2 linked regions of the Arthrobacter globiformis genome follow. The protein of the gene in region 1 interacts with the protein of each later gene in a pairwise test. Links are inferred from orthologs where the notes say so. Each region holds a gene or a part of one and is shown on either strand. Other genes may lie near its edges.

What was found.
Region 2: the proteins of ndk (region 1) and QFZ33_RS18565 interact in binary tests that used the Escherichia coli proteins (3 or more experiments, as listed by UniProt). The link is inferred for Arthrobacter globiformis from one-to-one orthologs.

Annotation. Positions count from the first base shown.
Region 1 is NZ_JAUSXI010000001.1:3,467,430-3,482,763, reverse strand. What follows is about bases 1-2,916. They hold ndk (nucleoside-diphosphate kinase), read left to right. Parts: upstream 1-1,206; coding sequence 1,207-1,626; downstream 1,627-2,916. Other genes in these bases: QFZ33_RS16110 (Rne/Rng family ribonuclease), read left to right, coding at 2,869-2,916; QFZ33_RS16115 (vitamin K epoxide reductase family protein), read right to left, coding at 1,727-2,410; QFZ33_RS16125 (DUF4233 domain-containing protein), read left to right, coding at 702-1,166; QFZ33_RS16130 (bifunctional folylpolyglutamate synthase/dihydrofolate synthase), read left to right, coding at 1-702. In the rest of the region: more of QFZ33_RS16110, read left to right, coding at 2,917-6,252; thiD (bifunctional hydroxymethylpyrimidine kinase/phosphomethylpyrimidine kinase), read left to right, coding at 6,551-8,116; rplU (50S ribosomal protein L21), read left to right, coding at 8,445-8,753; rpmA (50S ribosomal protein L27), read left to right, coding at 8,811-9,074; GTPase ObgE, read left to right, coding at 9,192-10,781; proB (glutamate 5-kinase), read left to right, coding at 10,846-11,943; QFZ33_RS16080 (glutamate-5-semialdehyde dehydrogenase), read left to right, coding at 11,970-13,319; QFZ33_RS16075 (hypothetical protein), read left to right, coding at 13,421-13,645; nadD (nicotinate-nucleotide adenylyltransferase), read left to right, coding at 13,659-14,315; QFZ33_RS16065 (hypothetical protein), read left to right, coding at 14,323-15,334. UniProt on the Escherichia coli protein: Major role in the synthesis of nucleoside triphosphates other than ATP. The ATP gamma phosphate is transferred to the NDP beta phosphate via a ping-pong mechanism, using a phosphorylated active-site intermediate.
Region 2 is NZ_JAUSXI010000001.1:3,989,135-4,004,424, forward strand. What follows is about bases 8,115-10,986. They hold QFZ33_RS18565 (5-formyltetrahydrofolate cyclo-ligase), read left to right. Parts: upstream 8,115-9,180; coding sequence 9,181-9,792; downstream 9,793-10,986. Other genes in these bases: QFZ33_RS18555 (GNAT family N-acetyltransferase), read right to left, coding at 8,115-8,181; galU (UTP--glucose-1-phosphate uridylyltransferase GalU), read right to left, coding at 8,188-9,093; QFZ33_RS18570 (FmdB family zinc ribbon protein), read left to right, coding at 9,940-10,227; cpaB (Flp pilus assembly protein CpaB), read left to right, coding at 10,434-10,986. Outside these bases: QFZ33_RS18520 (CBM96 family carbohydrate-binding protein), read right to left, coding at 1-1,457; QFZ33_RS18525 (GIY-YIG nuclease family protein), read right to left, coding at 1,926-2,639; QFZ33_RS18530 (SDR family oxidoreductase), read right to left, coding at 3,985-4,878; QFZ33_RS18535 (helix-turn-helix domain-containing protein), read right to left, coding at 4,975-5,229; QFZ33_RS18545 (SDR family oxidoreductase), read right to left, coding at 5,622-6,422; QFZ33_RS18550 (hypothetical protein), read right to left, coding at 6,456-7,433; more of QFZ33_RS18555, read right to left, coding at 7,561-8,114; more of cpaB, read left to right, coding at 10,987-11,180; QFZ33_RS18580 (hypothetical protein), read right to left, coding at 11,292-11,522; QFZ33_RS18585 (AAA family ATPase), read right to left, coding at 11,519-15,290. UniProt on the Escherichia coli protein: Involved in the removal of 5-formyltetrahydrofolate.

The sequences.
Region 1 (15,334 bases):
AAGGAGGTGCAGGTGCCGTTCCGCTTCGAAGGCGTGGAATTCGGCGTCGAATCCCGGCAGGTCGCCGTCGGCGGACAGATAGTGACCGTCCAGGGCATCGCCGGCCGCTACCCGGACCTCATGGTGCCGCTGCACGGCGCCCACCAGGCTGAGAACGCGGCCGTGGCCGTCGCCGCCCTGGAGGCATTCCTTGGCGGCGGCGAGAAGGAGCTGTCCCTGGAGGTCCTGCAGGAGGCCTTCGCCACGGTCTCGTCCCCGGGCCGCCTGGAAGTCCTGCGCACAGCGCCCACCATCATCGTGGATGCCGCTCACAACCCGGATGGCATCCGTGCCTCCGCCGAGGCGATCCAGGAGGCGTTCAGCTTCAGCAAGCTGGTGGTCGTGGTGGGTGTGCTCAAGGAGAAGGACGCCGAAGAGATCCTGCGCCAGCTCAAGGAGTCACTGGGCGGCCTCGCGGAGGAATACTGCTTCACCCAGTCCAATTCCCCGCGGGCGGTGCCTGCAGCGGAACTGGCGGAGCTCGCCGTCGACCTCGGCTTTGGCGAGGAAAACGTGCACATCGCCGAAAAGCTGGACGATGCGCTGGAGTGGGCCGTTGAACGCGCCGAAGCCAACGACGACCTCGCCGGCGGCGTGCTGGTGACCGGGTCCATCACGCTGGTGGCGGACGCCCGCATCTTGCTTGGAAAGGCAGCCGCCTGATGGCCCGGCTTACCAAGGCCCAGCGCGAATGGCGCCCCGGCATGCCCAAGAAGCGGCGGTCCACCAAGGTCATGTTCGCCTCGACGGTCCTGCTGCTGGAGGCCTTCGTGGTCTTCTTTGCCACGCTGGCGGTGTTCGGCCTGCGCCGTGCCGAGATCTCCCCGGCGCTGATCCTTTCCGTGGGCATCGGACTGAGCGTGGTGCTGATCCTCGCCTGCGCCGTGCTGTCCAGGCCATGGGGCGTGGCGCTGGGCTGGATCCTGCAGCTGGTGCTCATCCTCAGCGGCTTCGCGGAACCGCTGATGTTCCTCGTCGGTGCGCTGTTCGCCATCGCCTGGTGGTACGGCATCCGCGCCGGCATCCGGATCGACCGCGAATCCGCCCAGCGGGACCGCGAGCAGGCGGAATGGGAGGCCACGCACCCGGAGGCCGCCGGCAATGACGGCACCGGCCAGACCCCGTAGACTTACCGGGAAACCCACAACCAACCTCATTGGAGCAACTGTGAGCATTGAGCGCACCCTTGTCCTGATCAAGCCGGACGGCGTTACCCGCAACCTGACCGGCGAAATCCTCAAGAGGATCGAAGCCAAGGGTTACGCCCTGGCCGAACTCAAGAAGACCAACGCCAGCCGGGAGCTGCTCGAGCAGCACTACGAGGAGCATGTGGGCAAGCCGTTCTACGAGCCGCTCGTGGAGTTCATGCTCAGCGGCCCCGTGGTGGCGGCCATCTTTGAGGGCCACCGCGTGATCGAGGGCTTCCGGTCCCTGGCCGGCACCACCGACCCGACGACGGCGGCCCCCGGAACTATCCGTGGCGACTTCGGCCGCGACTGGGGCCTGAAGGTCCAGCAGAACCTCGTCCACGGCTCGGACTCGGTGGACTCGGCCGAGCGCGAAATCAAGATCTGGTTCCAGGCCTGAGCTTCCCTGCAGGTTGAGCGCGCTGGCAGGTTGAGCACGAACGAACTTGTGGCCCCTCACTCATTGGAGTGGGGGGCCACAACTGTACGCTCTAGCGCTGCTAAAAGCCCGACGTGCCGGCGAACACCTGGATGAACGCGAAGAAAATAGTCGCAACCACGGCTACGTAGAGCAGCACCGTGATGATCCAGCCGGAGTCGCCCAGGATGCGGGCCAGGCCTGCCGGCGCCGGAATGGCGCCGCGGACGACGTTGCGGACGGTCACCCAGACGAAGAGCGGGATCATCGCTGCCCAGACAACCATGCAGAACGGGCACAGGATGTGAATCACGTACAGTGCCTGGGACCACAGCCAGGCCACGAAGATGAAGCCAAGAGTGACGCCGGCCTGCAGGCCGAGCCAGTACCAGCGGGCGAACCGGGCGCCGGCCAGCAGGCCCATGCCGGTGGTGATGATCACGGCGAAGGCCACGATTCCGATAAACATGTTGGGGAAGCCAAAGACTGAACTCTGCGGGGTCTGCATCACCTGGCCGCAGGAAATCCAGGGGTTTACGTCGCAGACGGTGGCGTGGTTGGGATCCTTGAGGACCTCAAGCTTTTCCAGCACCAGGATGCCCGATGCCAGCCAGCCCACAACGCCGGTGACGACCAGCAGCCAGCCGAACCGGCGGTCGCGGGTCATGGCCGGAACTGCGGTACCGGCCGAAGCCGCGGCGGGCCCGGCACCGTCCTGGGGATCCTGTTCGTAGTCCGTGCCCGTGGAAGGCGAAGTGCGTGGCATTGGATGGCGTCCTTTGTCTGGGGTGCTCCTGCCCAGATTGTATCGCCGCCAGCTTGAGGCAGCCTGTACCTGTAGCCAATGGCGGCATTGACCGGCTTTGTCACACAATTACAGCGTATTTGAACGGTGATATGAGAGAATAAACGTGGCTGGAGCGAGAACCACATTCGAACTCCAGTCCGGTGGCTTGTTCCCAAGACCGCCAATGAGCAGTGGTGCAGGCTTTGGAAAGAAGATCCAGCCTCCCGCCTTCCATTGGACGGCACCTGGTTGTGGATGTCAGAAACAACGGGTTCCAGTAACAACCCCGCCGGCCTGTCAGGCCTGCCGCACCCCACTGCCGGTGCGAGCCTGCTGGTATCCAAATTGACTTCTGTCAATGCCTGCGGGTTTTGACAATATGTGCCCCAATGGGTGCCGAATGTGGCGGCACGTCAGGGGCAGGAGTGTTGCCACATATGGATAATGACCAGGTTATAGCCATCAACGAAGAAGCGGCTGCCACCGGCGAAACCGCCGCTGAGGCCCCCAAGAAAGCCACCCGGACCCGCCGTAAGGCGTCGCCCAAGGCCACAGCAGCGGACGCGGAGACTGCGGCGTCGGAACTGCCCGCTCCGGAAGCACTGACGTCTGAAGGCGCAGCACTTGAAACGGCAGCACCTGAAACGGCAGTGCCGGAGTCGGCTGTCGGGGAGGCCGCAGAAGCCCCGGCCAAGACCCCGGTCCGCCGGACCCGCGCCCGGAAGAAGGTCGCCGAAGAACCGCTGCCCGCTTTTGCAGAGACCGTCGGCGCGGAAGCCGAGGCGCAGGTAACCGAGGCTGCGGCTGTTCCGTCCGCCGAGGAACCGGCAGCCGAGTCCAAGCCGGTCCGCCGCCGCCGCACAACAAAGCCCAAGGTCACCGAGCCGGCCGAAAGCCCCGCGGAGTCCTCCGACGTACCCGCTGCCGCAGCGGCCACTGAGTCTGCAGCAACTGAGTCTGCAGTCACCGGGACGTCAGCATCGCAGGTGCCGGCGGAAGGACAGCCGGAAGAGCGGGCCAAGGCGGCTGAGGCACGCGCTGCTGCCCCCGCGCCTTCAATCGAGGCAGCCCCTGCCGCTCCGGCGGCTGCACTGGAGGCCGCTGTCGAGGAAGACGCCGAAGAAGAGGTCGCCGGGCAGTCGCCCGTGGGCTCGCTTTTCCTGGAACCGTCGTCAGTAACGTCGATTATCTTCCAGGCCCCTGACCTGAACACGGTGGTCCGTCCTGCCGTTTCCGCCGCGAAAGAGGATGCGGCCGCCGAGGACGTCGAGGACGATCTGGAGGACGACGACGGTGGGCGACGACGGCGGCGCAGCCGCGGGCGCCGCGGCCGCAGCCGGACCGACCGTGAGGTCACCGATGGCGATGAAGGCACTGAAGTTTTGGACGAGGCCCCCGAAGACGAGGGTGCGCAGCTCGAAGATGGCGTGACGTCCCGCCGTCGCCGTCGCCGCCGCCGTGGCGACCAGGATCTGGAACTGACCGGCGGCGGAGAAGACGATCCCCCCAACACGGTCACCCGCGTCCGCGCCCCCCGGACTATTAGCGAGGCGCCTGCGAGCGACCGCGTGACCAGCGTCAAGGGATCCACCCGTCTGGAAGCCAAGAAGCAGCGCCGCCGCGAATCGCGGGACACCGGCCGCCGCCGCACCGTGATCACCGAGGCCGAGTTCCTGGCTCGCCGGGAATCCGTGGACCGCCAGATGATCGTGCGGCAGCGCGACGACAGAATCCAGATCGGTGTCCTGGAAGACGGCGTCCTGGCCGAGCATTTCGTCTCCAAGACGCAGCAGGACTCCCTGATCGGCAACGTCTACCTGGGCAAGGTCCAGAACGTTCTGCCGTCCATGGAAGCTGCTTTCGTGGACATCGGGCGCGGCCGCAACGCCGTGCTGTACGCCGGCGAAGTGAACTGGGAAGCCGTCAACCTCGAAGGCAAGCAGCGCCGCATCGAGAACGCGCTGAAGTCCGGCGACTCCGTCCTGGTCCAGGTCACCAAGGATCCGGTGGGCCACAAGGGTGCGCGGCTGACCAGCCAAATCTCCCTGCCCGGCCGTTACCTCGTGTACGTCCCCGGCGGGTCCATGACCGGCATCTCCCGAAAGCTGCCCGACGTCGAACGCAATCGCCTGAAGCGAATCCTCAAGGACCGCCTCCCCGAGGATGCCGGCGTTATTGTGCGCACTGCCGCCGAGGGGGCCTCCGAGGAGGAACTGACCCACGACATCAACCGTCTCCGTGCCCAGTGGGAGGGGATTGACAGCCAGGCGAAGTCCACAAAGGTCCTCGCCCCCGAACTCCTCTACGGCGAACCGGACCTGACCATCAAGGTTGTGCGCGACGTCTTCAATGAGGACTTCTCCAAGCTGATCGTCTCCGGCGACGAAGCGTGGGACACCATCGAGGCTTACGTCACCTACGTTGCCCCGGACCTGGTGGGCCGGCTCGAAAAGTGGACCAAGGACGAGGACATCTTCTCCGCCTGGCGCATCGACGAGCAGATTCATAAGGCGCTCGACCGTAAGGTCTTCCTGCCGTCCGGCGGCTCGCTGGTCATTGACCGGACCGAGGCCATGACGGTGGTTGACGTCAACACAGGCAAGTTCACCGGCAGCGGCGGCAACCTTGAAGAGACCGTCACCAAGAACAACCTTGAAGCAGCCGAGGAAGTTGTCCGCCAGCTGCGCCTGCGCGACATCGGCGGCATCATCGTCATCGACTTCATCGACATGGTGCTGGAGTCTAACCGCGACCTGGTCCTGCGCCGCATGGTGGAATGCCTGGGCCGCGACCGGACCAAGCACCAGGTGGCCGAAGTGACCTCCCTGGGACTGGTGCAGATGACGCGCAAGCGTATGGGCACCGGCCTACTGGAAGTCTTCGGCGAGCAGTGTGAGGCATGTGCGGGCCGGGGCGTCGTCACCCATGACGAGCCGGTAGAGCACCGACGCGCCAACACCGTGGCCGCTGAACACCACGTGCACCGTGCCGAGGTCCAGCCGCCGGCCCGTACAGAGCGGAAGCGCCGCCGGGGCAAGGGCGGACAGCCGTCTGCCGAGACTGCTCCGGCCGCCCCTGCAGCACTGCACCACCCCGAACCGTCGGAGGCGGAGCGCCACGCCAAGGCTGAGGCCACCCGCGCTGCCCTCGCCAACATCGCCGCAGCGGCCCACGCCGCACACCTGCATGAGGAAGAAGCAGCGCACAGTGCCGCAGCGTCGGGTGAGGCCGCCCGGCCCGCCGCACCCGCTGCCGCCGCGCCGGAAAGCCCCGTGGTGCACCGCGCTCCGGAAACGGAAAGCGTCTCCGGACGGCCCGGAGCAGTGCTCACCTTCGGCGGCGAGAAAGTGATTCTTCCGTTTGTCGATCACAGCGAGGAACCGGTCAAGGATGCGCCGTCCCTGACGCTGGACCGCCTGGAGGAAGCCTTCGCGCACCTCGGCGCTCCGGTTGCCCCCGCCGAAGAGGAGGAGGCCAAGGACGAGGCTCCCGCGCCGGTCCGCACAGAAGCCCAGCACCCGGAGGGTCAGCGGGCCGAAAGCCAGTCCGCGGGTAAGTCTGCGGCACGGCAGCCGGTGGAAAGCCCCGCAGCCCCGTCCCGCAGCCGCCGTCCGCGCCGAAACCGCAGTGCCAGCCGCGCCCAGGGTACAGCCAACGAGACATCCGTGGAACACCACGAGTTTGCTCCGGCTGCCGCCGCCGGGCACTCGCACGAGGCCAAGGCACCCGAAGCAGGCAATGCGCAGACGCCCAAGGCGGCTCCGCAGCCGGCCAGCGAACCGATCATTCTGGGGGTCGGGGTACCCGCCTCAGAACTGTAGGACAAGCGGACTCTGAGCTCCCCGGACTCCGGGGTGACTGACTTCCGAGCCCACCAGTAAAAGGTCCGGCACCGCGGCTGCGGTGCCGGACCTTCCTGGTTCCGGGCATTCGTCAGCCGGCAAAGGGCAGAAGGCAGAGAGCAGGGGTCAACGGCGCCCGCGGAAGCCTGTCGTAAACGCCAAATTTGGCGCCGCGCGCCGAACGAACCGCTAGGCTGGAGGACTGACACGGGGTGCCGCGCAAGGGCCGGCTGAGATCCAAACCCGTTGAACCTGTCCGGTTAGCACCGGCGAAGGGATGTCTTCCTTGTCATCTGCATCACTCCTGCCCGCACCCGCGGCCGCCGACAAGTCGCTTCTGGAAACCGTTGGGCCGGCCATTCAGACCTCCCGCGACGTTCCCCGGGTCCTGGCCATCGCAGGCTCGGATCCTTCCGGCGGCGCAGGCATCCAGGCCGATCTGAAAAGCATTGCGGCCCACGGCGGCTACGGAATGGCTGCAATAACGGCCCTCACTGCGCAGAACACCACCGGCGTGTGCGGCGTGCACGTTCCGCCGGCTTCCTTCCTGTCAGCGCAACTGGACGCTGTCAGCGACGACATCCACGTGGACGCCGTGAAGATCGGCATGCTGGGCGATGAACGTGTTATCGCAGCCGTCCGCGGCTGGCTAGAAAAGGTAAGGCCCGGCGTCGTGGTTCTCGATCCGGTGATGGTGGCTACCAGCGGTGACCGCCTCCTCCAGGAGTCTGCAGAGGCAGCCCTCCGGAAACTGCTGTCTCTGGCGCACCTGATCACCCCGAACCTGCCCGAATTGGCCATGCTGCTCGGGGAACCGGAGGCCGCGGACTGGGCCGCCGCCCTTGACCAGGGCAGGCGGCTCGCGGACCGGACCGGTGCCACGGTCCTCGTCAAAGGCGGGCACCTGAAGGGCTCAACCTGCCCGGACGCCCTCGTGAACACGGCCGGGCTGCTGTCGGCGGAGGTGGTGGAGGTTGCGGGCGACCGGATCAGCACGCGGAACAGCCACGGCACCGGATGCTCGCTCTCCTCGGCCATGGCCACGGCACAGGCGCGGCTGGGCGACTGGGAAGCGTCACTGCGGGTGGTCAAGCCCTGGCTGGCCGGAGCCCTCCGCACCTCCGGGCAGCTCGAGGTGGGCGCCGGCAACGGACCGATCAACCACTTCCACCACGTGACCCAGCCCGAGGGCAGGGGCGGGTTCGCGGAACTGCTGCGCGCCGAGACCGTTGCCGACCTGGAAGACATCTATGGCCTGGGCTTCATCCGTGGGCTTGCCGACGGCACCCTCGCGGAGAAGGAATTCGCGTACTACCTGGCACAGGACGCCATATACCTCAACGGCTACTCCCGGGTCCTGGCCAGGGCCAGTGCGCTCGCGCCAACCGAGTCCGAGCAGCTGTTCTGGGCGCGCTCCGCCCAGCAATGCCTGGAAGTTGAATCGGAACTGCACCGCAACTGGCTCAGCACGCGCATCGTGCAGCCGGGGCTGGGCCCGGTCACGAAGGCTTACGTCGATCATCTGCTGGCGGCTTCGGCGGGCGGCAGTTACGCGGTGCTGGTTGCCGCGGTCCTGCCTTGCTTCTGGCTGTACGCCGAGGTGGGGGAGACCCTGCATGCCGAATATGTGGCCGCCGGAGCACAGGCCGGGCACCCGTACGCGGAGTGGCTGCGGACTTACGCCGATGAGGACTTCGCTGCCGCCACCCTGCGGGCCATCGAAATCGCCGACGACGCCGGCCGTGCCGCGTCATCGGGGGAGCGCAAAGCGATGATCACCGCTTTCCGGCAGTCCTGCCGGTACGAGGTGGAATTCTTCGACGCGCCGAGTCGCCACAGCTGAGCGAAAGCGGGCCCCCTACCCGGTAGGATAGTCGCGCACGGCATCGGATGTCCGGAACAGCGGCCTGTGTGGCGCTTATCACGGACAACCCTCCGGTGCCAGCCTCATTTGCGGCCGACGACGGAATTAGCGTATTCTAGATCTTCGGTGCTTACGCCAACACTTGGGTTATGACCCGGGATCGTCCACTCGGACATGTTCCTGGGATAGCTCACGGATTCCCCCGGGGAATCCACGGCGTTGAGGCACAGCGAGAACCAGGCCAATTTCCGGACCCGGCTTCCGCACGCAAATTTAGTAATAAACGTCGAGAGAAGTGAGTTCCCAAGTGGTGTACGCGATTGTCCGCGCAGGCGGCCGCCAAGAGAAGGTTTCCGTTGGAGACTTCGTTACCCTGAACCGCGTCGCCGGTGGAGCTGGCAGCACCATTGAGCTGCCCGCGCTGCTCCTGGTGGACGGTGACAAGGTCACCTCCGCAGCTGCGGACCTGGCCAAGGTAACTGTTACGGCTGAGATCCTCCAGGACCTCCGTGGTCCTAAGATCGTCATCCAGAAGTTCAAGAACAAGACCGGTTACAAGAAGCGCCAGGGTCACCGCCAGGAACTGACCAAGGTCAAGATCACCGGTATCAAGTAACCACCGGTTACTGTTCAGGTTTCCCGCAGTCTCAAGAATTAAAGGCAGGCATTCCAAATGGCACACAAAAAAGGCGCGAGTTCCACTCGCAACGGTCGTGACTCCAACGCCCAGTACCTCGGCGTCAAGCGCTTCGGCGGCCAGGTAGTTTCCGCTGGCGAGATCATCGTCCGCCAGCGCGGCACCCACTTCCACCCCGGTGCGGGCGTTGGCCGTGGCGGCGACGACACACTGTTCGCCCTGCAGGCAGGCGCCGTTGAATTCGGCACGCGCCGCGGCCGTCGGGTCGTCAACATCGTTGCTGCTGCAGCTGCAGAGTAACAACAAGTTCTAAACCGGTGGAGCGGGCCATGATGGCTCGCTCCACTGTTCTTTTAACCGCATTACAATCGATTTGGACGTTCAGAACGGCCTGATCAGCAACAGAGGAGATTCAACGTGGCGAGCTTTGTAGACCGGGTAGTACTGCACGTATCCGGCGGTACCGGCGGCCACGGCTGTGTCTCCGTTCACCGTGAGAAGTTCAAGCCGCTGGGCGGGCCCGACGGCGGCAACGGCGGCAACGGCGGCGACGTCATCCTGCGCGTCGACTCGCAGACCACCACGCTGCTGGACTACCACCACGCACCCCACCGGCATGCCACCAACGGCGGCCCCGGCATGGGTGACTGGCGCGGCGGCAAGAACGGCGAAACTTTGGTCCTGCCTGTCCCCGAGGGGACCGTCGTCAAGACCAAGGACGGAAAGGTGCTTGCTGACCTCGTGGGGGAAGGCACCGAATTTGTGGCAGCGTCCGGCGGGATCGGCGGTCTGGGAAACGCCGCGCTGTCCTCGCAGAAGCGGCGGGCGCCCGGGTTCGCCCTGCTCGGCATCGAGGGTGACGCCAGCGATATTGTCCTGGAGCTGAAGTCGATCGCCGACATTGCCCTGGTAGGTTTCCCCTCCGCCGGCAAGTCCAGCCTGATCGCGGCTATGTCGGCCGCCCGCCCGAAGATCGCCGACTACCCCTTCACCACCCTCATCCCCAACCTTGGCGTGGTCCAGGCCGGCGACGTCCGTTTCACCATTGCCGACGTTCCGGGCCTCATCGAGGGTGCCAGCGAGGGCAAGGGCCTGGGCCACAACTTCCTCCGCCACGTCGAGCGCTGTGCCGCTTTGGTGCACGTTTTGGACTGCGGTACGCTGGAATCTGACCGAGATCCACTCTCCGACCTCGCAATTATCGAAACCGAGCTCGAAAAGTATGCGGTGGATATGAGCTACGCCGGCTCGGACGGCGAAGTTGTCCCGCTCAACCACCGCCCCCGGCTGGTGGCACTTAACAAGGTGGACCTGCCGGACGGCAAGGACATGGCCGAGTTTGTCCGGCCTGAGCTTGAATCCCGGGGCTACCGGGTCTTCGAAGTTTCAGCCACGAGCCATGAGGGCCTGCGCCAGCTTGGCTTCGCCATGGCAGAGATCGTCAAGGCCGCCCGCGACAGTGTGGCAGCCACGCCGCCGAAGGTGCACGCACCGGTGCTGCGGCCCCGCGCCGTCAACGAGTCCGGTTTCCGGATCCGCCGCGAGGAGAAAAACCTGGAGCCTCTGTTCCGCGTTCTGGGCGAGAAGCCCGTGCGCTGGGTCAAGCAGACGGACTTCACCAACGAGGAAGCCATTGGCTACCTTGCCGACCGCCTGGCCAAGCTCGGCGTCGAAACCGAGCTGTTCAAGCAGGGCGCCAAGCCCGGCGACACCGTGGTGATCGGTGAGGACGACGGCGTGGTGTTCGACTGGGAGCCGACCATGATGGCTGGCGCCGAGCTGCTGGCTTCGCCGCGCGGCACGGACGTCCGCTTCGCAGACATCGGCGACCGTCCCACCCGCGGCCAGAAGCGCGAGGAACAGATCGAACGGCGCGACGCGAAGGCAGCGGCACGGGCCGAGCTGGAAGCCGAACGCAAGGCCGGCATCTGGACCGAGTCCGTCAGCGCCCGCCGGGCTGCCCGGCCCCTCAAGGAGAGTGGACTGAACACCGAACATGAGGAGTGAACCCGCACACGTGACTGATACTTCCGCAATTGTCATCGAGGAACCCAAGACCGACGACCGCAGCATGCTCGCCAGGGCGCGCCGCATTGTCGTCAAAGTAGGATCGTCGTCCCTTACCAGCATCAAGGGCGGAATATCGGAGGAGGCGCTGACCGAACTTTCAGACGCGCTGGCCGCCAAGTGCAATGCGGGCACCGAGATCATCCTCGTGTCTTCCGGCGCCATCGCGGCCGGTCTCGCGCCGCTCGGTTTGGCGAAGCGTCCGCGTGACCTCGCCACCCAGCAGGCCGCCGCCAGCGTGGGGCAGGGACTGCTGATGGCCCGGTATACCCATGCGTTCGCCGCCCACGGCGTCACCGTGAGCCAGGTGCTCCTCACCGCCGATGACCTCATGCGCCGCAGCCACCACCAGAATGCATTCCGCGCCCTCAACCGGCTCCTGAACCTCGGCGTCGTGCCCGTCGTCAACGAGAACGACACCGTCGCCACCCACAAGATCCGTTTCGGCGACAACGACCGCCTGTCAGCCCTCGTGGCGCACCTGGTGCGCGCCGATGCACTGGTGCTGCTGTCCGACGTCGACTCCCTGTATGACGGCCCGCCCGCCCTAGGCGCAAAGCGGATACCCCAAGTGGACGGCCCGGAGGACCTCGACGGCGTCTCCATCGGCAAGACCGGCAAGGCCGGCGTGGGCACCGGCGGAATGCAGACCAAAGTGGAGGCGGCCCTGATGGCGGCCGATTCGGGCATCCCGGCCCTCGTCACGTCCACCGCCAACGCCTCCGCCGCGCTGGCCGGCGAGGACGTCGGAACCTGGTTTACCGTCAATGGCGGACGCAAGTCTGTCCGGATGATGTGGCTCGCGCACCTCGCCCATGTGCAGGGACGGCTGATCCTTGACGACGGCGCCGTCCGGGCCGTGCGGGACAACCGCACCTCGCTGCTGCCCGCCGGCATCAAGGCTGTTGAAGGCAACTTCGAAAGCGGAGACGCCGTCGAAATGGTTTCGCTGGACGGCACGGTGATCGCCCGCGGCCTGGTGAACTACTCCGCGGCCGAACTGCCGCAGATGCTCGGACGGTCCACCGTGGAGCTGGGCGAGGCTCTGGGTCGCGGCTTCGACCGTGAAGTTGTTCACGTTGACGACCTGGTTCTGGTCTAGGCGCCGGACTCGCCTAGACTTGAATGATGACTGAGGCACTGATGAACCAAGCAGCTGAGACATCCAACGACGCTACGACGGTCCCCACCCTGCCGGAAGACAGGCAGCCCACACCGGCTGAGATCGAGTCCGCCGTGTACGCGATCGCCGACCGTTCCCGCCAGGCCGCCCGCAGCATGGGCCGCGCCAACCGGGCCTGGAAAGACAAGGCCCTGCGCGCCATCGGGGACGCCCTGCTCGCGAACAGGCAGCAGATCCTGGCCGCGAACACCAAGGACGTGGAAGCGGGCCGCGCCAACGGCACGTCCGCCGCCCTCCTGGACCGACTGACCCTCAATGAAGCCCGCATTGCCGCCCTCGCCGCCGCCCTGGAAAACCTGGCCGGTCTGCCCGACCCCGTGGGCAATGTGGTGCGCGGCCAGACCCTGCCCAACGGCCTGCGCCTGCGCCAGGTCAACGTCCCCATGGGCGTGGTTGCCGCGATTTACGAGGCTCGTCCGAACGTGACTGTGGACATCGCCGGCCTGGCGCTCAAGAGCGGCAACGCCGTGATCCTCCGCGGCGGTTCGGCAGCAGCCTTCACCAACGAAGCCCTCATCCGCGTCCTGCGCGACGCTCTGGAGTCCGTGGGCCTGCCGGCGGATGCCGTGCAGACCGTGGACCAGTTCGGCCGCGAGGGCGCCAACGTGCTGATGCGTGCCCGCGGGCGCGTGGACGTGCTGATCCCGCGCGGCGGCCGTGAACTGATCCAGACCGTCGTCAACAACTCCTCCGTGCCGGTCATCGAGACAGGCGAGGGGAACGTTCACATCTTCATCGACGAGTCAGCCAGTGAAGACATGGCGGTGGAGATCCTCCTCAACTCCAAGACGCAGCGCCCCAGCGTCTGCAACACGGTGGAGACGCTCCTCGTGCACTCGGGCTCCACGGTTCTGCCCGCGGTCGCCGCAGCCCTGAGCAAAGCGGGAGTCCGGCTGCATGCCGATGACCGCGTGCGGGCAGCGCTTCCCGGTTCGGTGGAATCCCTGCCGGCAACGGAAGACGACTGGGCCACGGAGTACATGGACCTGGACTTGGCCGTGGCCATGGTGGACAGCCTGGACGACGCCGTGAAGCACATCCGCACGTGGTCGACCGGACACACGGAAGCCATCCTGACGAATGACCTGCGGAACGCTGAGCGCTTCATCGCGGAAATCGATTCCGCTGCCGTCATAGTCAATGCGTCCACGCGGTTTACCGACGGCGGCGAACTGGGCCTGGGTGCCGAGGTCGGCATTTCCACCCAGAAGCTTCACGCCCGCGGCCCGATGGGCCTGACCGAGCTGACAACCACCAAGTGGATTGTCCAGGGCGAGGGCCAGGTCCGCGACTAACATCGCGGAAACCGCTCCTGACATAGCGGTAACATAGTAAAGAAGTCCGGACCGGCGGGAATCTCTCCGCCGCTGTCATCCTTATATCCCTAGGGGAGAAAATGCTGCTCCAGCAGATTGCCGCGTCAGTTGCCGAACACGAGGAGAGGGCGCCCTTGTGGGCTGAGCCATGGGTCTTCGGCATCTCGATGTTTGCCATCCTTGTGCTGCTGATGTTCGTTACCCTCTCCTACGGCAACCTGGGCAACCGTCACTCTGCGGTCGACGAGCACGCCGACCCGCACCGCCAGCACCCCAACAAGCACGACCACGGCCAGGGCCACTAACATTTCCTCCGCACTGCACCACAAGGATACGCAGCGCCGGCTGCGGCTGGGCGTGATGGGCGGGACCTTCGATCCCATTCATCACGGCCACCTTGTGGCCGCCAGCGAGGTGGCCGCCAAGTTCGGGCTCGATGAAGTCGTGTTCGTCCCCACCGGCCAACCGTGGCAGAAATCCAGCAAGCAGGTCAGCGAACCCGAGCACCGTTATCTGATGACGGTGATCGCGACGGCGTCGAACCCGAGTTTCACCGTAAGCCGGGTGGACGTGGACCGTCCCGGTCCCACGTACACCATCGACACCCTCCGGGATCTGCGGACGCAGCGGCCCGACGCCGACCTGTTCTTCATCACCGGCGCCGACGCCCTGGCACAAATCCTGTCGTGGAAGGACATCGACGAGCTCTGGTCGCTGGCCCACTTCGTGGGAGTTACCCGGCCAGGCCATGAGCTCGACGGCATGGGCCGAAAGGACGTCAGCTTGCTCGAGGTCCCCGCCATGGCGATCTCGTCAACAGACTGCCGCGCCCGCGTTGCTGCGCATAACCCCGTCTGGTACCTGGTGCCGGACGGAGTGGTGCAGTACATCGCGAAATACGGACTCTACGCCGCACCCGCCGGGAACAGCAGCTCCGAAACTACCGAGACAAACGATCCAGCCAGCACTGAATGAGTTTGAGATGAGTCAGGAACAGCAACCGATCCGCAGTCGCCGAGAACTGCGCAAGGCCCGGGATGAAGCCTTGGCCCAGAACCGGAACGCCGCCCCTCCGGGTGCCGGCGAGTCAGCCGCTGCCTCAAAACCGCCTGCTTCAAAGGCTCCCGCCTCAAACCCGGCCGCTTCGAAGCGCCCGGCCTCCGCAGGCCCGGGCACGCCAGCTCCTGCCGGCCCGGAAAAGACGGACTCTTCGCGTCCCGCCGGAGACGGCAGGCAGGAAAATGCCACTGAACGCGTGCGCCGGGTGGCGCCGGGCCGCGTGGACTCCGCGCCAGCCGGCGCAGCCGCCGAACGCTCGTCCCAAATCCGTGCCCGCGACAGGGCCGCCCTGCGGACCATCAAGGAGCTGTCCGAAAAGGAAGAGCAGCTTTCGGGCGGCGGCCCGCCGACGCGCCGCCAGCTGAGGCTGATGCAGCTCAAGGAGCAAGCGGTTACCTCGGCAATGCCCGTTGTGCCGCCGGCCGACGGCGCAGCCCCGACCGGGAAGTCGCCCGCTTCTTCGCCTGACCCTTCCTCCGGTACGGCCGGCAAATCCGCTGCAGCCACCGGGTCCAAGCCGGCAGGCCAGCCCTCCAGCGGTCCGGGTCCGCGGCCCGCGACGCCGTCGGGGGACGAGCTGCCCGAGGGCATGACCGTGGAGCAGGCCCTCGAAGCGCGTACCCTCCTCGCCGAACAGGCCAAGAACCAGATCGCCAAGATGGAACACATCGCGGCGACGGATCCTGAAGCCGTGGATCCGGACATCCTGGCCCAACAGATCGCCCTGGCCGAACGGGCCGCTGTGCTCAACAAGCGGGCCATGGCCAAACAGAAGCTTGCCGAACAGAACACGCCCCAGCAGAGCGGACAAAACGGTCCGTCCACCGCCAGCAACCTCGCCATGGTGACGCCGCTGGAATTTGAACAGGTGCCTGGTGTGGACCGTCCCGTCATGAAGCGACCGGCCACCTCGCATGTTCCCCTGGTGACCAACC
Region 2 (15,290 bases), 520 kb from region 1 along the record:
TTCGTCCCCGTCGCCCCGCTGGAGACAAAGCTGTCAGCAGTGGCCGTGAGCGTGACCGTCTCCGTACCGCCGCCAGCGGCAGCCGTGGTGAAGGTCCACGTCCTGTCCGAGGCCAGCGCGTTCCCGGCAACATCCTTCACCCCATTGGTGCCGCCCCTGATCGTCGCCGTATACGTCGTGCCCGCCGCCAGGTCCGCATCAGGGTTCAACGTCGCAACCATGCCCGCGCTGTTGTACGTCACAGCAGCCGGCACCGTCGTTGTCCCCGTTGTCAGCGTGAACGTGGCCGGCGTGATCGTCGAGGCATCCATCGCCTCCGAGAACGTCCCCGTCACATTCGCCGTCACCGCCACACCAGTGGCACCAGCAGCCGGAGACGTACCCGTCACCGTCGGAGCCGTCGTGTCACCAGGCGGAGTGCCACCAGGTCCCCTCGTTCCGCTGTCTGTCTGCATACCGCCATGGACCGGCCGGAACTCCCACGTATAGGAGCCATCAGGTTTGAGGCTCATCCTCAGATGGCCCCACGTGTCACTGAATTTCCTCTGCACATAGGCAGGGTTGCTGGTGAAGGTCCGCAAACCGATACCGCCGGTGGACACCTGGAACTGCTGCATCCCGTCCGTGACGCACTGATCCGCGTTGTTCACCGGGCAGGTCCGCTCATAGTTGTGCTGCGAACCAGACATGAGAACCTTGACCCGGTTCGCCCAGAACATGTCGATCCACGGCTTGGCCTGAGTAAAGCGGGTATGGGCCGATGTGTTTGATGTGAAGTATGGGTCGTGGTAAGCAACGGCTAGATGCTTCCCGGCGGCTTTCGCCGCCTTTATATCAGTGTCCATCTCCGCGGTCATGGCCTGTGCCCTTGCGGCGTTGTATAGCCAAGTAGCCGTAGGAGCTACCACGATGTGCCAGTTGCCCTGATCAAACGAGTACCATTCAAGGGCGTCCTGGAACCGGCCAAGAGTTGTGTTCGTTGCACTTTTCGTCGTAGACAAACATTCACCGTTCATGAACCTGTCCAGGTCATCATTCACACCGGGATCCACGTCATGGTTCGGCCCAGTCGTCCAGAACGTCATGGCTTTCGCCCCACCCCACAGGGTGTTCCACGCCCCGAGGGCCGAACAGGTGCCCTTTTCGTACTGGAAGTCGCCGAGGCCGATGAAGTTGTGCAGTGACCCGTCGTTCAGGCTGGTGATGATGCTGGCAGCGTTCTTGCCGGATGCGGACGAGGTGGACGTGTTCCCTGCCGGGTTCATGTCACCCACAGCAGCGAACTCGAACGGGTCTGTGGGCGGTACCGCCGTTGGGGTGACTGCGTTGAGCGTGGGCGTGGTGGGTACGGCAACCGCTCTAGGGTCACCACTGACCCCCGTGCCGAATAAAACAACGGCGCCAACAGTTACCGCCGTGAGAAGTGATGCGACAAAGGTTCGGGATTCAGTAATCATCGGGCACTCCCTGAGCGGGCCCCTGACGAATGACAGGACTCGCCTTGCAGGTAGAAGTATTAGATGCGGCGGCGGCCTCTGGGCCCGAAAACCACCGAGGGCCGGTGCTGCGGCGGCTGCGGCATTCCTAATGCCGCGGCGCCTGCCAGGAGGACGCGCTGTGCGGTCTTCATGATGGGGTGCCTCGTGGGGCCCTGTAGCTGTCACCTTTTGGTGAGCTGTTCTACATGCTACGTCCCGGTTTGAAGGGATACTCAGATGTGTCTTGCCTATGCACACAGCGGAGCATTCTTGCGGCGAGAGTCAGCTCTTATCGAACGTATCCGCAGGACCGGTGCGGCCACCTCTGTTGTGGTCCTATGCCTGCTAAACCCAAGGCTATAAAGGAGGCGTACCTATCCCAATACGCACTTATACGTATGCTCTGGACGAGCAGCCATGGCCGCCGTGACCGGGCGGCCGGCGCCGCTAGTTCAGGTTCATGCCGAACTGCCGGGTGAGGAGAGCCCTCTTGTAATGGGCTTCGGCGGAATCCACCTGGGCGGCCGGCGCGCTCGGCGAGAAGACCTGCAGGATGCTGAACTGGAAGTGCTGCCGGTGCCGGGCGTCGGCGGCAGCCAGCTCCCGGAGGGCAACGTTGCCGGCGTGGCCGTTCCTGGCGTACTCGCTCCAGCGGCCCAGGAAGCGTTCGGCGCCGTCGGCTTTCCCCACGTACAGTTTGCCGGTCGTGGTGTCGGCGATGAGGTAGATGCCCTGAACAGAGCTGAGTGCCGTCCGCCATTGCCCGCAGCGGTCGTCCGTGATGACGGCCTGGAGCTCGTCGTAGCTGACAAGGAGCGAGTCGAATCCGGGGAAGGCCACGCTGGACGGGTCGGCGATCTCGACGACAGTCATGCCAACCGCCTGATCTCCTGTCTTGGCCCAGTTCACCGGGTCATTTGTCCACTCAATAACCAGGCGGTCCTCCAGGGCAGCGAACACCGGCGAGGGCTGCAGGTCGAAGTAGCGGCGAAGGTCGGTGCGCTCTGCAAGGACTTCGCCATGGTTCTCGTGCGCGGTAAGGAACCGGGCACGCCGTCCGGTGGTGGCGAGGAAGTTCAGCCAGATCCTAGGAGGAGTCGCTGGCCGCTTGCTGTTGCGGATGCCCTGTTCCCGCACGTACGGCAGGAGGCTGGGCCCCATTGCATCCGCCCGCGTTTTCAGCCATCCGGTTTGAGCGTATGCCGGATGACCTGCACCTCCTCCGGTGCCAGCCCAGCCGCCAGGAAGAAATTTCCGAGGCTCAGTCCGCCCGAGATGTCGTTGTTCATGTCTTGCCTTCGCTCAATCCTGCCGGTCGGCAGCCCATAACTTCACGTCTGGGTATACGCCAGGACGAAAGAAGGCCGCCCCTCTTTCCAGCACTGCACTGGGTCCAGCACAACACTCCGAAGGGCAACCTCGTCAGCCATCCTATGTTCGGAGCCGGCAGGAGCCGAATCGGCGATTACGATAACGAGCAACACAGATTCCTGCTGAACCGGGTACCGGGCGCTACCAGAATCATGGGCGACAGGTTCCTTCCCTGGGAGGTCAAGCGGCGGCAGCTAGTGCCAGCCGAAGGTCCGCCAGCGCCATAAGCGCAGGCAGTTACGGCACGTCATCTCCGAGAGGCAGGGGCAGTTTGATCGGTTCATCGGCTTTCGTGATCAGGGCATCAGGGCACGTCGTGTCCTTCGGCGTGGAGCCCTTCCCTCCCCCAGACCCAACAGCTGCGTTGCAGGCGGCCACGGTGGGTGGGAAACAGGGAACTCCGCTGACGGTTCCACTGATTTACACCGGGGTCGCTTCGGGGCCCGTCCGCCTGGCTGTCGAGGTCCTCGGCGGAAGACCGAAGGTCACCGGGGCTGATTGGGAGGACATTCATGAGGTGTCCCTGGCGCTCCCTGAAGGCAAGACGTACTTCAACGAGCCCACAGGCTGGGACAGGAAGGACGTCGGGACCATTGAAAGGCGACGAGAAGGGCAGTTACCGCGCGCGGCGTCACGCCACCGGACGGGACACCCTTTGATGCTGTCGTGGAGTCACCAGTTGAGCGTCACCTGGTCCAGTTCTGGAGGGAGCCGCCGTCACCGATGTCTGTCCTGTCATCGCAATCAGAGGGAGGCAAGAGTGTGCCTCGCTTCATTGAGATGTGGCAGGGGCCGCCGGGCGCCACGGCCGGCAGCGAACCTCAACTGCTGTAGCCGGGAAGCGTAAAGAAGGACTTCGGATCGTCGGCTCCGAGCAGGTCGTGATGGAACACGATGGCATCCACCGGCCGGGTGTCCACGAACAGGACCGCGACCTCGCGGGAATGGACGACAGTGTACCGGACGGGCCCGTCCAGTCAGGAGTGGATGCGGTGTACTCCTCGACAAACAATCCGTCACCGAGCAGGCCCCGCTCCGAAAGCAGGTCGTAGACAACATTCCAGGCGAGACCCATCAACTCGTGGATGGCCGCCTCAACAGTTGGAGCCGTCATGCGACCATGCCACGTGCGCTGCTACGACGGATGGCTCGCCTGCTCACGCAGAAACACACTGGCGGGCTTGGGGCTGATTCCCCGCTGACGTAGAGGCTCATCGTCCCACGTGGCCTCGTAGAGATCCTGGTGCAGCCCGGCGCCGAAGACGGAGGCCAGTGCGTCGTTGCGGCGCTTGAGCAGACGCACGGCAAGACGGGCCACAAGGCGAGGCATCCGCTGGGTTTTCATCGGCCGGCCGGTCAGCTTTTTTGCAACGACGACGGCTTCGTTCTTTGACAGGGCCTCCGGGCCTCCGAACTCAACAAGGGCGGGCGGAGCAGGCTCGAGTGCTACAGCGCAAAGCAGGGCAGCGACATCTTCCGTAGCGACCCAACGCCTCTTGGTGTCTCCTTTGCCGATGATGGCTGCCTTTCCTGCGGCCATGTCGAAGCGTCCTAACGGCGCGAGATGGACTTCTTGGAAAGCGTCCGCCCGGACGATGACCGTTTGCATTGAGGAGCTGTGAAGCCGTTTCTCGATGGCGAGCTTGGCTTGTTCCAGCGGTGTACCGATGGCGTACTCCACCCCGGTGAAGGACAGGTAGACGAAGCGGCGCACGCCAACGGCCTCGGCGGCAGCGACTAGAGATCCCATACCCTCTTCATCTACATCTTTGATGGTGGACTGGCTGGTCCCTGCGAGCCGTCGCCCCATCGCCGTGGCCGTCGCGATCACAGTGTCAACGCCTTCGCATGCTGCCCGGAGGCTTGAAGGTACTGTGAGATCGCCTCGCACGACCTCCGCGCCCACCTCCTGCAAGAGCTCCTCGCGCTTGCTTTCCCTGAGAAGGCAACGGACCCGCTGCCCCTCCGAGCGCAACCGCCTGACAACACGGCTGCCGAGATCACCGGTGGCACCTACGACGAGAATCATGACGCACCACTTTCAAGCGACGAGCAGAATGGATGGAGCTTAGGGCCCAGTCCCTCGGGCGTCAACGGTCTCCCGCGCTGCAAACTGAGTCAGTCGTCAGCTACTCGTGTCCTCTTCCCCGTCGTTCGTCAGCTCGCCGGCCGCCACGCGCTCGGCGGTGCGCCGGTAGGCCTCGGCGATATAGTCCTCGAGGTCGTTGGCCCCGATGCGCCAGATGGCCCGGCCGCCGACCTGGATGGCGCGAAGCTCACCGGTCCTGATCAGTGACGGGATGAGGCTTTGCTTCACGTTCAGCTCTTTAGCCGCCTGGTCGATGGTCAGGAATCGGTTCTTCTTGGATTCATCGGGCACCTGACGATCCTATGTGCACGGGCGCTCTCATCGGGCTCGGTCTGCACCCGCCATGCTGCCGAACACGACAGCAGATCCCAGCACAGCGGCACCCGCGGCTACCACAAGCAGAAGTACTCCCCGAGGCTTCATAGTGGGAGCCTAATCCTTCGATTAGCCGCAGTCTTCCTCTAGGGCTCTTTCGACCGCGTTAGGTGATTCTTTGAGGAACCAAAACAGGCGGCTTGAAGAGAACGCATGCAGGGGATCCGAAGACTCAGAATCCCCTGCATTCGTGGAGCTAAGGGGATTCGAACCCCTGACCTCTTCGATGCGAACGAAGCGCTCTACCAACTGAGCTATAACCCCGTGGCGCCGTTTCCCGGAGGAACTCCAACGCCGGTTTCCCTAGGCTACAAATTTTCTTGCCGGTTTGCCAACCAGGCCTCAAATGTCGCGTGTCCGTAACGCTGTTCGGGCGCCAGGTTCTTTCCCTCACGCAGAAATCTGCCTGTCAATCCGGGCAGCGGCAGTTCGGTCACGAGGCCCCGGGCGCCGGTTATCCGTTTCCACGCGCCGGCCAGCGATCCCATGCTCAGCACCTCCGGCCCTCCGACCGTCTGCAGCGCGTGGGATCCACCGGACGGCGGCCCCAGCGCGGCTTCCAGCAGCGCCGACGCCACGTCGGCCGGGGAGATCGTCTGGAACCGGGCACCTTTGATCACCGGCACCAGGCCGACGCGGGAACCCGCGTCGAAAACCCCTGCCACCAGGCTGTGGAACTGCGTGGCCCGCACCGTGAGGGTTTCGAGCGGCGACCTAGCATACACGCGCTCCTTGTCCGCCTTTGACCGGTAATACGCGAGGGTGCTCTGGTCGCAGTTGACGATGGAAAGCTGTACGGCCCGGGCCACGCCCGCCGCCGCGGCTTCACCCAACAGCAGGGCGCCGCCGGCCGCATAACGCCTGAGTGCTTTGCCGGTCCGCGCTTCGAGGCAATCGACGACGACGTCGGCACCCGCCAGCGCTTCCGGCAACCCTTCTCCGGTGGTGACGTCCGCACGGAAGTAGGCGGCGCCGTCGTAATACTCCCGGGCGCCCGGGAGCGGCGGGTTCCGGCTCAAAACGGCGACGGCGTGCCCCAGCTCAAATGCCTGGCGCACCACTTCACTTCCAGCCTGGCCGGTGCCGCCGGCAACGCAGATGCGGACCATTACTGTGGCGCCTGGTGCTCCGCCGACGCCCGGCTACGCGCGCCGGCGCTGCAGGACGTCGTCAAGGTTGCTCAGCGCGCTCTGGGCCTTGGTCAGCGGCTTGGTGGGTGCGGCATTCGGGGAGGCTACAGGCGGTGCGGCGGCCGGACCCTGCTTGAGTGAAGGTTTGCCCACGGACTTCGGAGCCTCGGGCAGCGCCAGCGGCTCGGGTGCCTGACGTTCAGCTTTGGCCGCTTCAACGTATGTCGGCTTGGGAACTTCCACCGGCTCCCAGCTGGATTCAGGCGAGGCCGCCGGGCCCTGCACCGGGGCTGCGGCGCTTTCATCGCCGGCCGCAAGAGCAACTGCCAGTGCAGCCTCGCGAAGTTCGACTGCGGTGAGGGGCTTGGGCTTCGGCGCTTCCGCCTCGGCATCGAAGAGTGCACTCTCCCGGAGCTGCACAGGCTCCGGAGCTGGTGCCGCCTCCACGTGGCCCTCGGCGGCGGACTCCCGGCTGGCGGGCGGGCCCATGGCCGCTCTGAACGCGGCGCTGACTTTCCTGCGGCGGTCACGCACGGCGAGGCGCCGCAAAACCACGACGGCGGCAACACCGGTCAGTAACGCCGTGGCCGGAACCCAGGGGTTGCCGAGCCCAAAGAGGCGCAGGACCCCGGTCACAATCGCAGTTAGGAAGGACAGCAGCCCAACGAACGCGATTGCCGTCCGTCCGTACCGGATCCGAAAAGCACCGGCCCCCTTGGCGGCAGGCCTGCTGCCGGACGGAGCCGGGGTAAGGCCTGTTGCTGGTTCGCTGCTCTTCCTGGTGTCCATGCGTTTCTCCTGCTGGGCGGTCATATACACAACCGTCCCGGCTTGCGGGTTTGCAGTTTCGGCGTCGACGCTCTCCAGCGTCAGGTCACCGGCAGCCTGGAACTGATGCCGGCCGTTGCGGAGCACGTAAGGGGCAACCCAAACGATCCAGAGCGCAACAGCAGCCACAAGGATGACTGAGCTGCTAAGGGGGAAGTCCACAGACAAAACCGTATGAGGAATGTTGGGGCTCTTGTGGCATTCGTCTCGGTGTGTCGCGGCCGAGCTTCAAATCAATGGACTTATGTGTGGAACCCGGGTCTGACCAGCGGCTCTGTCGGTCTGCGGGTCAGACGGGCCTGACCCGCAGCCAGCGGCTGAGGAGTCCTTCGGGAATTTCCTCTGACGTCAGCGCGAAGGAGCGGTGGTCGGCCCATTCCCCGTTGATGTGCAGGAAACGCGGGCGGTAGCCCTCGTCCCTGAAACCGAGCTTTTCCACGACTCGCAGGCTTGGGCCGTTTTCGGGACGGATGTTGATTTCCATCCGGTGGAGGCCAAGCGTCCGGAAACAATGGTCGGTTGCCATCGCCACCGCCGTCGGAGCGATCCCATGTCCGGCCCGAGCCTGGTCCACCCAGTAGCCGAGAGTCGCCATCAGGGCGGATCCCCACACAATGGAGGAGACAGTCAGCTGCCCCACGATGACCGGGTCACGGAATCCGGGTGTCCACTCAGCGATCACAAACGGCAGCGCCGTGGCCTGGGCTGCCTGGGTATTCAGGGACCTGACCATCTGCCGGTAATCGGGCAGAGCCCCGCCCGGGATCGGATTGGAGGCCTCCCAAGGTGCCAGCCATTCGCTGTTTCGCGAGCGGACCTCGGTCCATTCCTTCCGGTCCCGGTACCTGATGGGCCGCAGGACAATATCCCCGCACTCCAGCGTGACCGGCCAGATGTGGCTGACCCTCATGAATGGTTACTCGGACAAACGGGCGGCAATTTGCGGAAGCCACTCACGCAGACCAGGTCCGAGGTCGTCGCTGTCGATGGCGAGCTCCACGCAGGCCTTGAGGTAGCTGAGCTTGTCCCCGGTGTCGTAACGGCGGCCGCGGAAGACCACGCCGTACACACCGCCGCCTTCACCGTCCCTGCTGGCCAGTTCCTGCAGGGCGTCCGTCAGCTGGATTTCGCCGCCGCGGCCGGGTTCGGTCTTTTCCAGCACATCGAAGACATCGGGGTGGAGCACGTAGCGGCCGATGACGGCCAGGTTGGAGGGCGCGTCTTCGACGTCCGGCTTCTCCACCAGCTTGTTGATCTTGACGAAGGCTTCGCCATCAATTTCGGAGATGTCCGCGCAGCCATAGGCACTGATCTGGGACGGTTCCACCTCGATGAGGGCCACGACCGAACCCCCGGTCTTCGCCTGCACGTCGATCATGATGCTGAGGAGCTCGTCGCGGGCATCGATGAGGTCGTCACCGAGGAGAACGGCAAACGGCTCATGGCCCACGTGCTGGCGTGCACGCAGCACCGCGTGGCCAAGGCCCTTGGGGTCACCCTGGCGGACGTAGTGGATGTCACCCAGGTTGCTCGCGGCCTGGATCGACTCCAGCTTGGCGGTGTCGCCCTTGGCCTCAAGCGTCGCTTCCAGGGTCGGAACGCGGTCGAAGTGGTCCTCGAGCGCGCGCTTGTTACGGCCGGTGATCATCAGGACGTCGCTCAGGCCAACCTTGACGGCCTCCTCGACGACGTACTGGATGGCCGGCTTGTCGACCACCGGCAGCATCTCCTTGGGCATGGCCTTGGTGGCTGGCAGGAACCTGGTGCCGAGCCCAGCAGCGGGGATCACGGCCTTGCGGACTGAACAATTAGTGGAAGTCACTGTTCTAATCTATCCGAGGGAACATTCATACGGTAAATGCTTCCGGCAGCGGCCGGCCGCCTGCCGCTGCGACAAAGGAAGAGACCCATGCCAACAGGGACCATGCCTTCGAAGGACGTCATCCGCTCCCGGCACCGGCAAATCCGGGCCATGATGACGCCGGCGGACCTCTCAAACGCCGGCGAGGGCATCGCCTCCCATGGCCTGCCCTGGGCCGAGGCTATCGCTGCCGGCAACCCGGCCACGTTCACCGCCTACCTCGGCGTCGATTTCGAACCGCCAACCCTTCCCCTGCTGCACGCCCTGCATGAGGCAGGCCACAGTATCCTGCTCCCGGTCTGCGAGCCGGACCGCGAGCTCAGCTGGGTCTTCTGGACTCCGGACAGCGAATTCGTCCGCAGCCGGTATGCGCCCATCCAGGAACCGGCCGGTGAGCGCCACGGCCTGGACACGGTGCGGGCTGCGGCCGGGATGTTCATGCCGGCGACCGCCGTGGACCGCAGCGGAAACAGGATCGGACAGGGCGGCGGCTACTACGACAAGTTCCTGGCTGCAGCCAACGCCGGCGGCCTGCACCTTCCGAAGGCCGCCATCATTTACGACTCCGAGCTCCTGCCCGCACAGACCATTCCGGCTGAAGACTTCGACCGCCCTGTCGAGGCAGTGCTCATGCCCTCCGGGCTGGTAGCCTTCGCGTGACCTCTCCCGGCCGGGATGATAGAATTGGCACTCAGGCCCTGCGACTGCTAATGGAGTCATTTCCGCCTCGGTGATCCGTCAAGGAGAATCCGGGAAATGAAGCCAGGCAGCACGGGACCTGTCGTTTGTCCAAGAGGAGGATCTACAGTGCCCACGTATGCCTATGCCTGCAAAGATTGCAGCCATGCCTTCGACATCGTGCAGTCTTTCACCGACAGCACTCTGACGTCCTGCCCCGAATGCCAGGGCACGCTTCGTAAGAAGTTCAACAGCGTCGGCGTGGTCTTCAAGGGCTCCGGCTTTTATCGGACTGATTCGCGCGATTCCAAGGGAAGCACCGTCTCGCCCTCCCCCGCCGCGTCAGCACCGGCTGCCCCCGCCTCCTCCTCGTCGTCTTCATCATCGGCTGCCCCGGCAGCCGCAGCCGCGAGCTAGGCGAGTCCCTGCGGCACCTGCCGCCTTCAAACTTTGAGAGTCCGGCCGGGTTTACCCGGCCGGGCTCTTTTGCTTCGCCGCTTGTTCCAGGGCCCAAGGGTCCGTTCCCGCTTTCAGGGCAGTCCTTTGATGCGTTTCGGGCCGGCTTTTCCACATACGGCTCCCGGTGCCTGTCATCGGCCAGCAGGGGCCCGTAGCGTGGCGGCATGCCAGCTACCGGTATTTTCCCTGCAAGGGCATCCCGCCCGGCCGTCCGTCCCGGGCGCCGCAACGCTTTGCCCGGTTCTGCCGCCCGTCCGCGCCCGCGCGGACGGCGCTTCTCGGGATGGCTGAACCGTAACCGCCGTCTTGCCGTGGCACTGCTCCTCTCCGCGGCCGCGGGGATCGCCGTTCACCAGCTGACTCCTGCCCCTGCCCAGACCGTGAGCGTTCTGGCCGCTGCCCGTGACCTTCCGGCCGGAGCGAACCTGAACGGCAATGATGTCAGGACCGTCAGCGTTCCGCCGGCCATGGTGCCGGACGGGACTTTCGCTGACAACTCCGGAGTGGACAGCAAGCAGCTGGCAGCGCCGCTCCGCAAGGGCCAGCTCCTCACCGATGCGCAACTGGTGGGTCCAGGCCTGCTGACGGGAGCGCCGCCCGGGTCCGCTGCGGTGCCGCTGCGAATGGCAGACCCATCATCCATCCAGCTGGTATCCCCCGGACAACTCGTGAACGTGGTCCTGACAAGCGGCAACGGCTATGAGCAGGCATCAGCCTCGAAGGTACTCGCCAAGTCAGTGCCGGTCCTGTGGACCTCCGGCCAGGAAGGCCAAAGCGGCCAGTGGCTTGCTGCCGGGGATTCGGACGGGCTGCTGGTAGTGGCCGCCACCCCTGCCCAGGCCAGTGCCCTGGCGGGCGCGTCAACCCAGGGAAAGCTGTTTTTCGTTCTGGTGGGAGCCGGTGCCCGGTGAGCCCGCCCGTGCGAGTCCTCTGCCCCGGGCGAACCCTCTGGTCTGCGCGAATCCGCCGGTCCGTGCAAATCCGCTGGTCCGCGCAAATCCGCAGCGTGTTTGTCCGGTTGCTCAGCCCCAGTGCGGGGGCTTCTGCTCCTTCAGCCACGCGTCGTGGTCGTTGCCGGATTCCGCGTCGCCCCAGGCGCGCGGATCGTCCTCGGCAGCCCTCTTGGGAACGGCGACTGTCCGCGGCTGCGCGCCGGCTTTGGTGCGGCGCACCTTTGCGGGCTTCTCCCCGGCCGCGGCCTGCTCATCTTTGCGCTCGGTCCCGTCTTTGCGCTCGGCCCCGCCGTCAGTCACACCGGGCCCTCCTTCCGTTCCGTGGCCGCCCCGTCCAGGCTAGTCTCAGAACCGAAGCCTACTCCGGCGCCCGCGGCCTCGGAATTGGAAGTGTCGTGGTCCGTTTGGTCAACGTCCGCCTGATCGGTGCCGGTCTGACCAGCGTCCGTCCGATCAGCGTCTGTCTGATCCGCCTCCGGCTGGTCAACGTCCCTCTGATCAGCATCCCGCTCGTCAGCATCGTCACGGCTCAGCTCGTCGCCGAAACGGTCATCGAGGTTCTCGTAGGCGGTCTCCTGCCCCGGCTCAGGCTCGAGGTCGCCCACCGCGAGGGTACTGACGTCGTCATCCAGGAAGAATCCCGGTGCGCCAACCGAGCGAACCGAAGGCGAAGGCTTCTCAAGCCCGAGGTAGCCGCCGATCCTGTCGGCGCACGCCGAGGGGTCGGTGAAGACCTCGATGGTCCACAGCGGCATGTACCGCCAGCCGAGCCGCTCCAGCAACTGGGGGCGCAGCCGGCTGCGTTCCCGGACTGTCATCTGCCGGTACTGCTCGGTGCCGTCCGATTCGATGGCTACCGGCCGAGGAATATCGGCGTCGTCCTGGCCCATGGTGCTGAGCGGATCCGCCGCGGCCACCACATCGATGGCGCCGTCGTACTGGTGCCACACGCGGGCACCGCGGGCCCGCAGCCGGTCGCCGAGATCGGCAACCAGCGGATCGGCCCCGAGGGCCTGTTCACTGGCCGCTGCCCGGGATGCAGGAGTCCCCAGGTCGGTGTTTCCGGAGATCTCACGGTCCAGAAGTTCGAAAAGGTCGACGGCGCCGTGGGCCAGTCGAGTCCGGTCAAGGTCCTCCGGCTTGAAGCACGTCAGGACGTGCAGCGACTGCCGTGCCCGGGTCATGGCCAGGGCGAACTTGGCCCGGCCGCCCTCGGCGGACAGCGGACCGAAGCTGTGCAGGGCCCGGCCGTGCGGCGTCCGCCCGTAGCCCGGCGAAAAGATCACACGGTCGCGGACCAGCCCCTGGGCGCGTTCCAGGTCCACAACCCGGAAGGATTCTTCACCTGCCGTGAAGAATCCGGACAGCGAGGGATGGTTGGGCAGCTGCAGCCGGATGGACTCGCCGATGCGTGCCGCGTGCCGAAGGCTGGCGGTCACCACAGCCAGCGAGGTCCGGGGCTGCAGCCGGGCGTGTTCGAACACGAGTTCAACCACCCGCTTGACTTCGGCCACCACCGATTCGACACCCTCATGGTCCGCGCTGGGCAGGCCGGTGCCGTCGGGCAGATACTCCACCGTCAGCGCACGGTCCAGCCCGGTTGCCGATTGTCCCTCCGGCAGGCGGCGGAGGCCGCCGTCGTAGAAGTTCTTGCTCAGCTGCAGCACCAGGTCCTCGTCCACCGCGCGGTAGACAGAGCGCAGCGGCGCCGTCGGCAGCACCGCCGAAAGTGCGGTGAACGCGCTTTCGACACTGTGGTGCGACTGTTCGCCGGCGGCGAGCCGCTCCACCGCGACCGTAAAGGTGCGGGGGCTGGCTATCCTGTCGTCGCCGAAGACGATCACCTGCCGGGCGCGGGCGACGGCCGGAAGCACCGCCTGCAGCGACGTCGCCTCGGCGTCCAGGATCACCACGGCGTCAAACTTTTGCTCGGCCGGGAGGAGTCCGGTCATGAGGTAAGGGCTGACCGACCAGACGGGCACCAGCATGGGAACCAGCCCGGGCGCCTGCGCCGTCAGCGCAGCCAGCGTGACGCGCCCGTCCTTGAGCAGGCTCCGGAGCAGGTCCGCCTGGCGGGGATGCTCCTCGATGCCCGCGCGCCAGCGCTCGGCCAGCTTCCATCGCAGCCGTCCGGCGCCGCTGACGATGTGCGCGTTGTCCGCGAGCCGGTACTCCGCCTCAAGCTGGCGCAGCGCGTCGCCGTCGGACATGGCAAGGTAGTCGTCTCCGCTGATCATCGCTTCGAGCGCAGACTGCCACCAGGCCAGGTCAAGTTCGGCAGCGACCGACCCGGCCCCGACCTCGCGTTCCGAGAGGTCCGCCAGCAGCTCCCCCAGCCCGTGCTCGCGCATGTTCTCGATGAGCAGCGTGCGCTCGGGCAGGGTCTGCAGCGTCTGTGTGTCCGCGACCAGCCGTTCCAGTCGCTCCATGAGCTCCGGGTAGGGAATGTTTTCGAGCGAACCGCCGGCGGCCGTATGCCGCAGAGCGTCGCCCAGCATCTTCATCTCGCGGGTCAGTCCGCGGTGCATGACGCTGATCTCCGCCAGGCCGGACGGCACCGCCGGATGCCGCTGCGTGGTGGCGTACCCGGCCCACTGGACACGCTGTTCCTGGACCAACACCAGAGAACTGTGCAGATCCGCAATGTGCACGCCCGGGCGGACGTACTCCTTGGCCACCCGTCGCAGGCGGGACCGCTGCATCGAGGCCATGTCGATGCCCCGCTCCCTGCGCCAGGACGAGGACGCCGTCGCCGAAATCAGGTCGGTCACAGGCCGGTCGAAAATATCGGGGGTGAACTTGTCCAGGCTTTCGCGGACGGCCACCAGGAGCTTGAGCTGGGAGCCCCATTCGGCGAAGGTGGTGCCCAGACGGATTTCGGCGTGGCTGGCCACGTCCTTCATACGTTCCTGCAGCAGCGGCAGCTTCTTCGCCACCGCACGCGCCAGCTCCTGCGCTTCCTCGGTTTCCTTGCGGGTCACCAGCCGTGCACCGTGCCAGGGGCTGGTGGTCGATGCCCTGCTGAACGCACCGAGTTCGGCGGCGCGCTTGAGCCGGCCGGCCAGCTCCTCGCGGTCCCGGATGCTGTCCAGGACGCTGCGCTTGAGGCGGACGGTGGTGGCCGGGGCGGGCTGGATGGACGTCAACTCGGCGAGAGACTGCATGGCCTGATACGGCGAGCAGCCCCACCGCTGCCGCACGTTGTGCAGCGACGCGACGTGGTCAAGAAGCGCATGGCGGTGCTCGGTGAGCGTCTTGTGCAGGCTGCCGAGCCGCGGCTCTTGGGCCTTCTCATTGCGCACGATGGAGCGCACCAGCTGGCCTTTGAGCTGCTGCGGTGTTGCGTTTCCGGACAGCTGGAAAAGGATGGAGTCCAGGCCCAGGTTTTCGAGGCGTCCGGCCACCTGGTTGAGGCTGGCTCGCCGGTCGCCCACCACCAGGACGGTCTTGCCTTCGTCCACGAGCGCACCGATGGTGTTGATGGCCGTCTGCGTCTGGCCGGTGCCGGGCGGGCTGCTGACCACCAGCGAGTCCCCTGCACGGACGGCGTCAATCACATACTGCTGGTCGGCGTCGGCGTCGAGGAGCAGGAGCTCTTCCGCCGGGTCCCGCTCGTCCACGCTGGGGAAGCGCCCGGGCTGGAGCGCGGGCACGTCGACGATCTCACCCGACGCTGCCTTGGCCAGCGAGGCCACGAGTTCGTTCTGGCCGTTGATCCACGGATCGTCGAGGTTGCCGGAAAGGTCCGCGAAGGTCGAGACGAGCAGGTTGTGCTCCACATCGGCACCGTGGATCGGCTTGACCAGGGTGCTGATCCGGTCCAGCACGGGCAGGGGGTCGAACCGCGCAGTGCTGTACGCCATCCGCGTCACGGCGTTGACGTCGAACACGATCCCGTGGATGGTTTTCAGGTGACGGATCAGGGCCGGGTTGATGCGCGCCTGCTCCGTAAGTTGAAGTTCGTAGTCGTCTTCCCCGGGCCGGATGGTGAGCGACATGGCGGTCAGCATCACCGGCGCCGAGACACGCTGCGGTTTGCCCCCGACGGCGGAGGTCCACACCACGGTG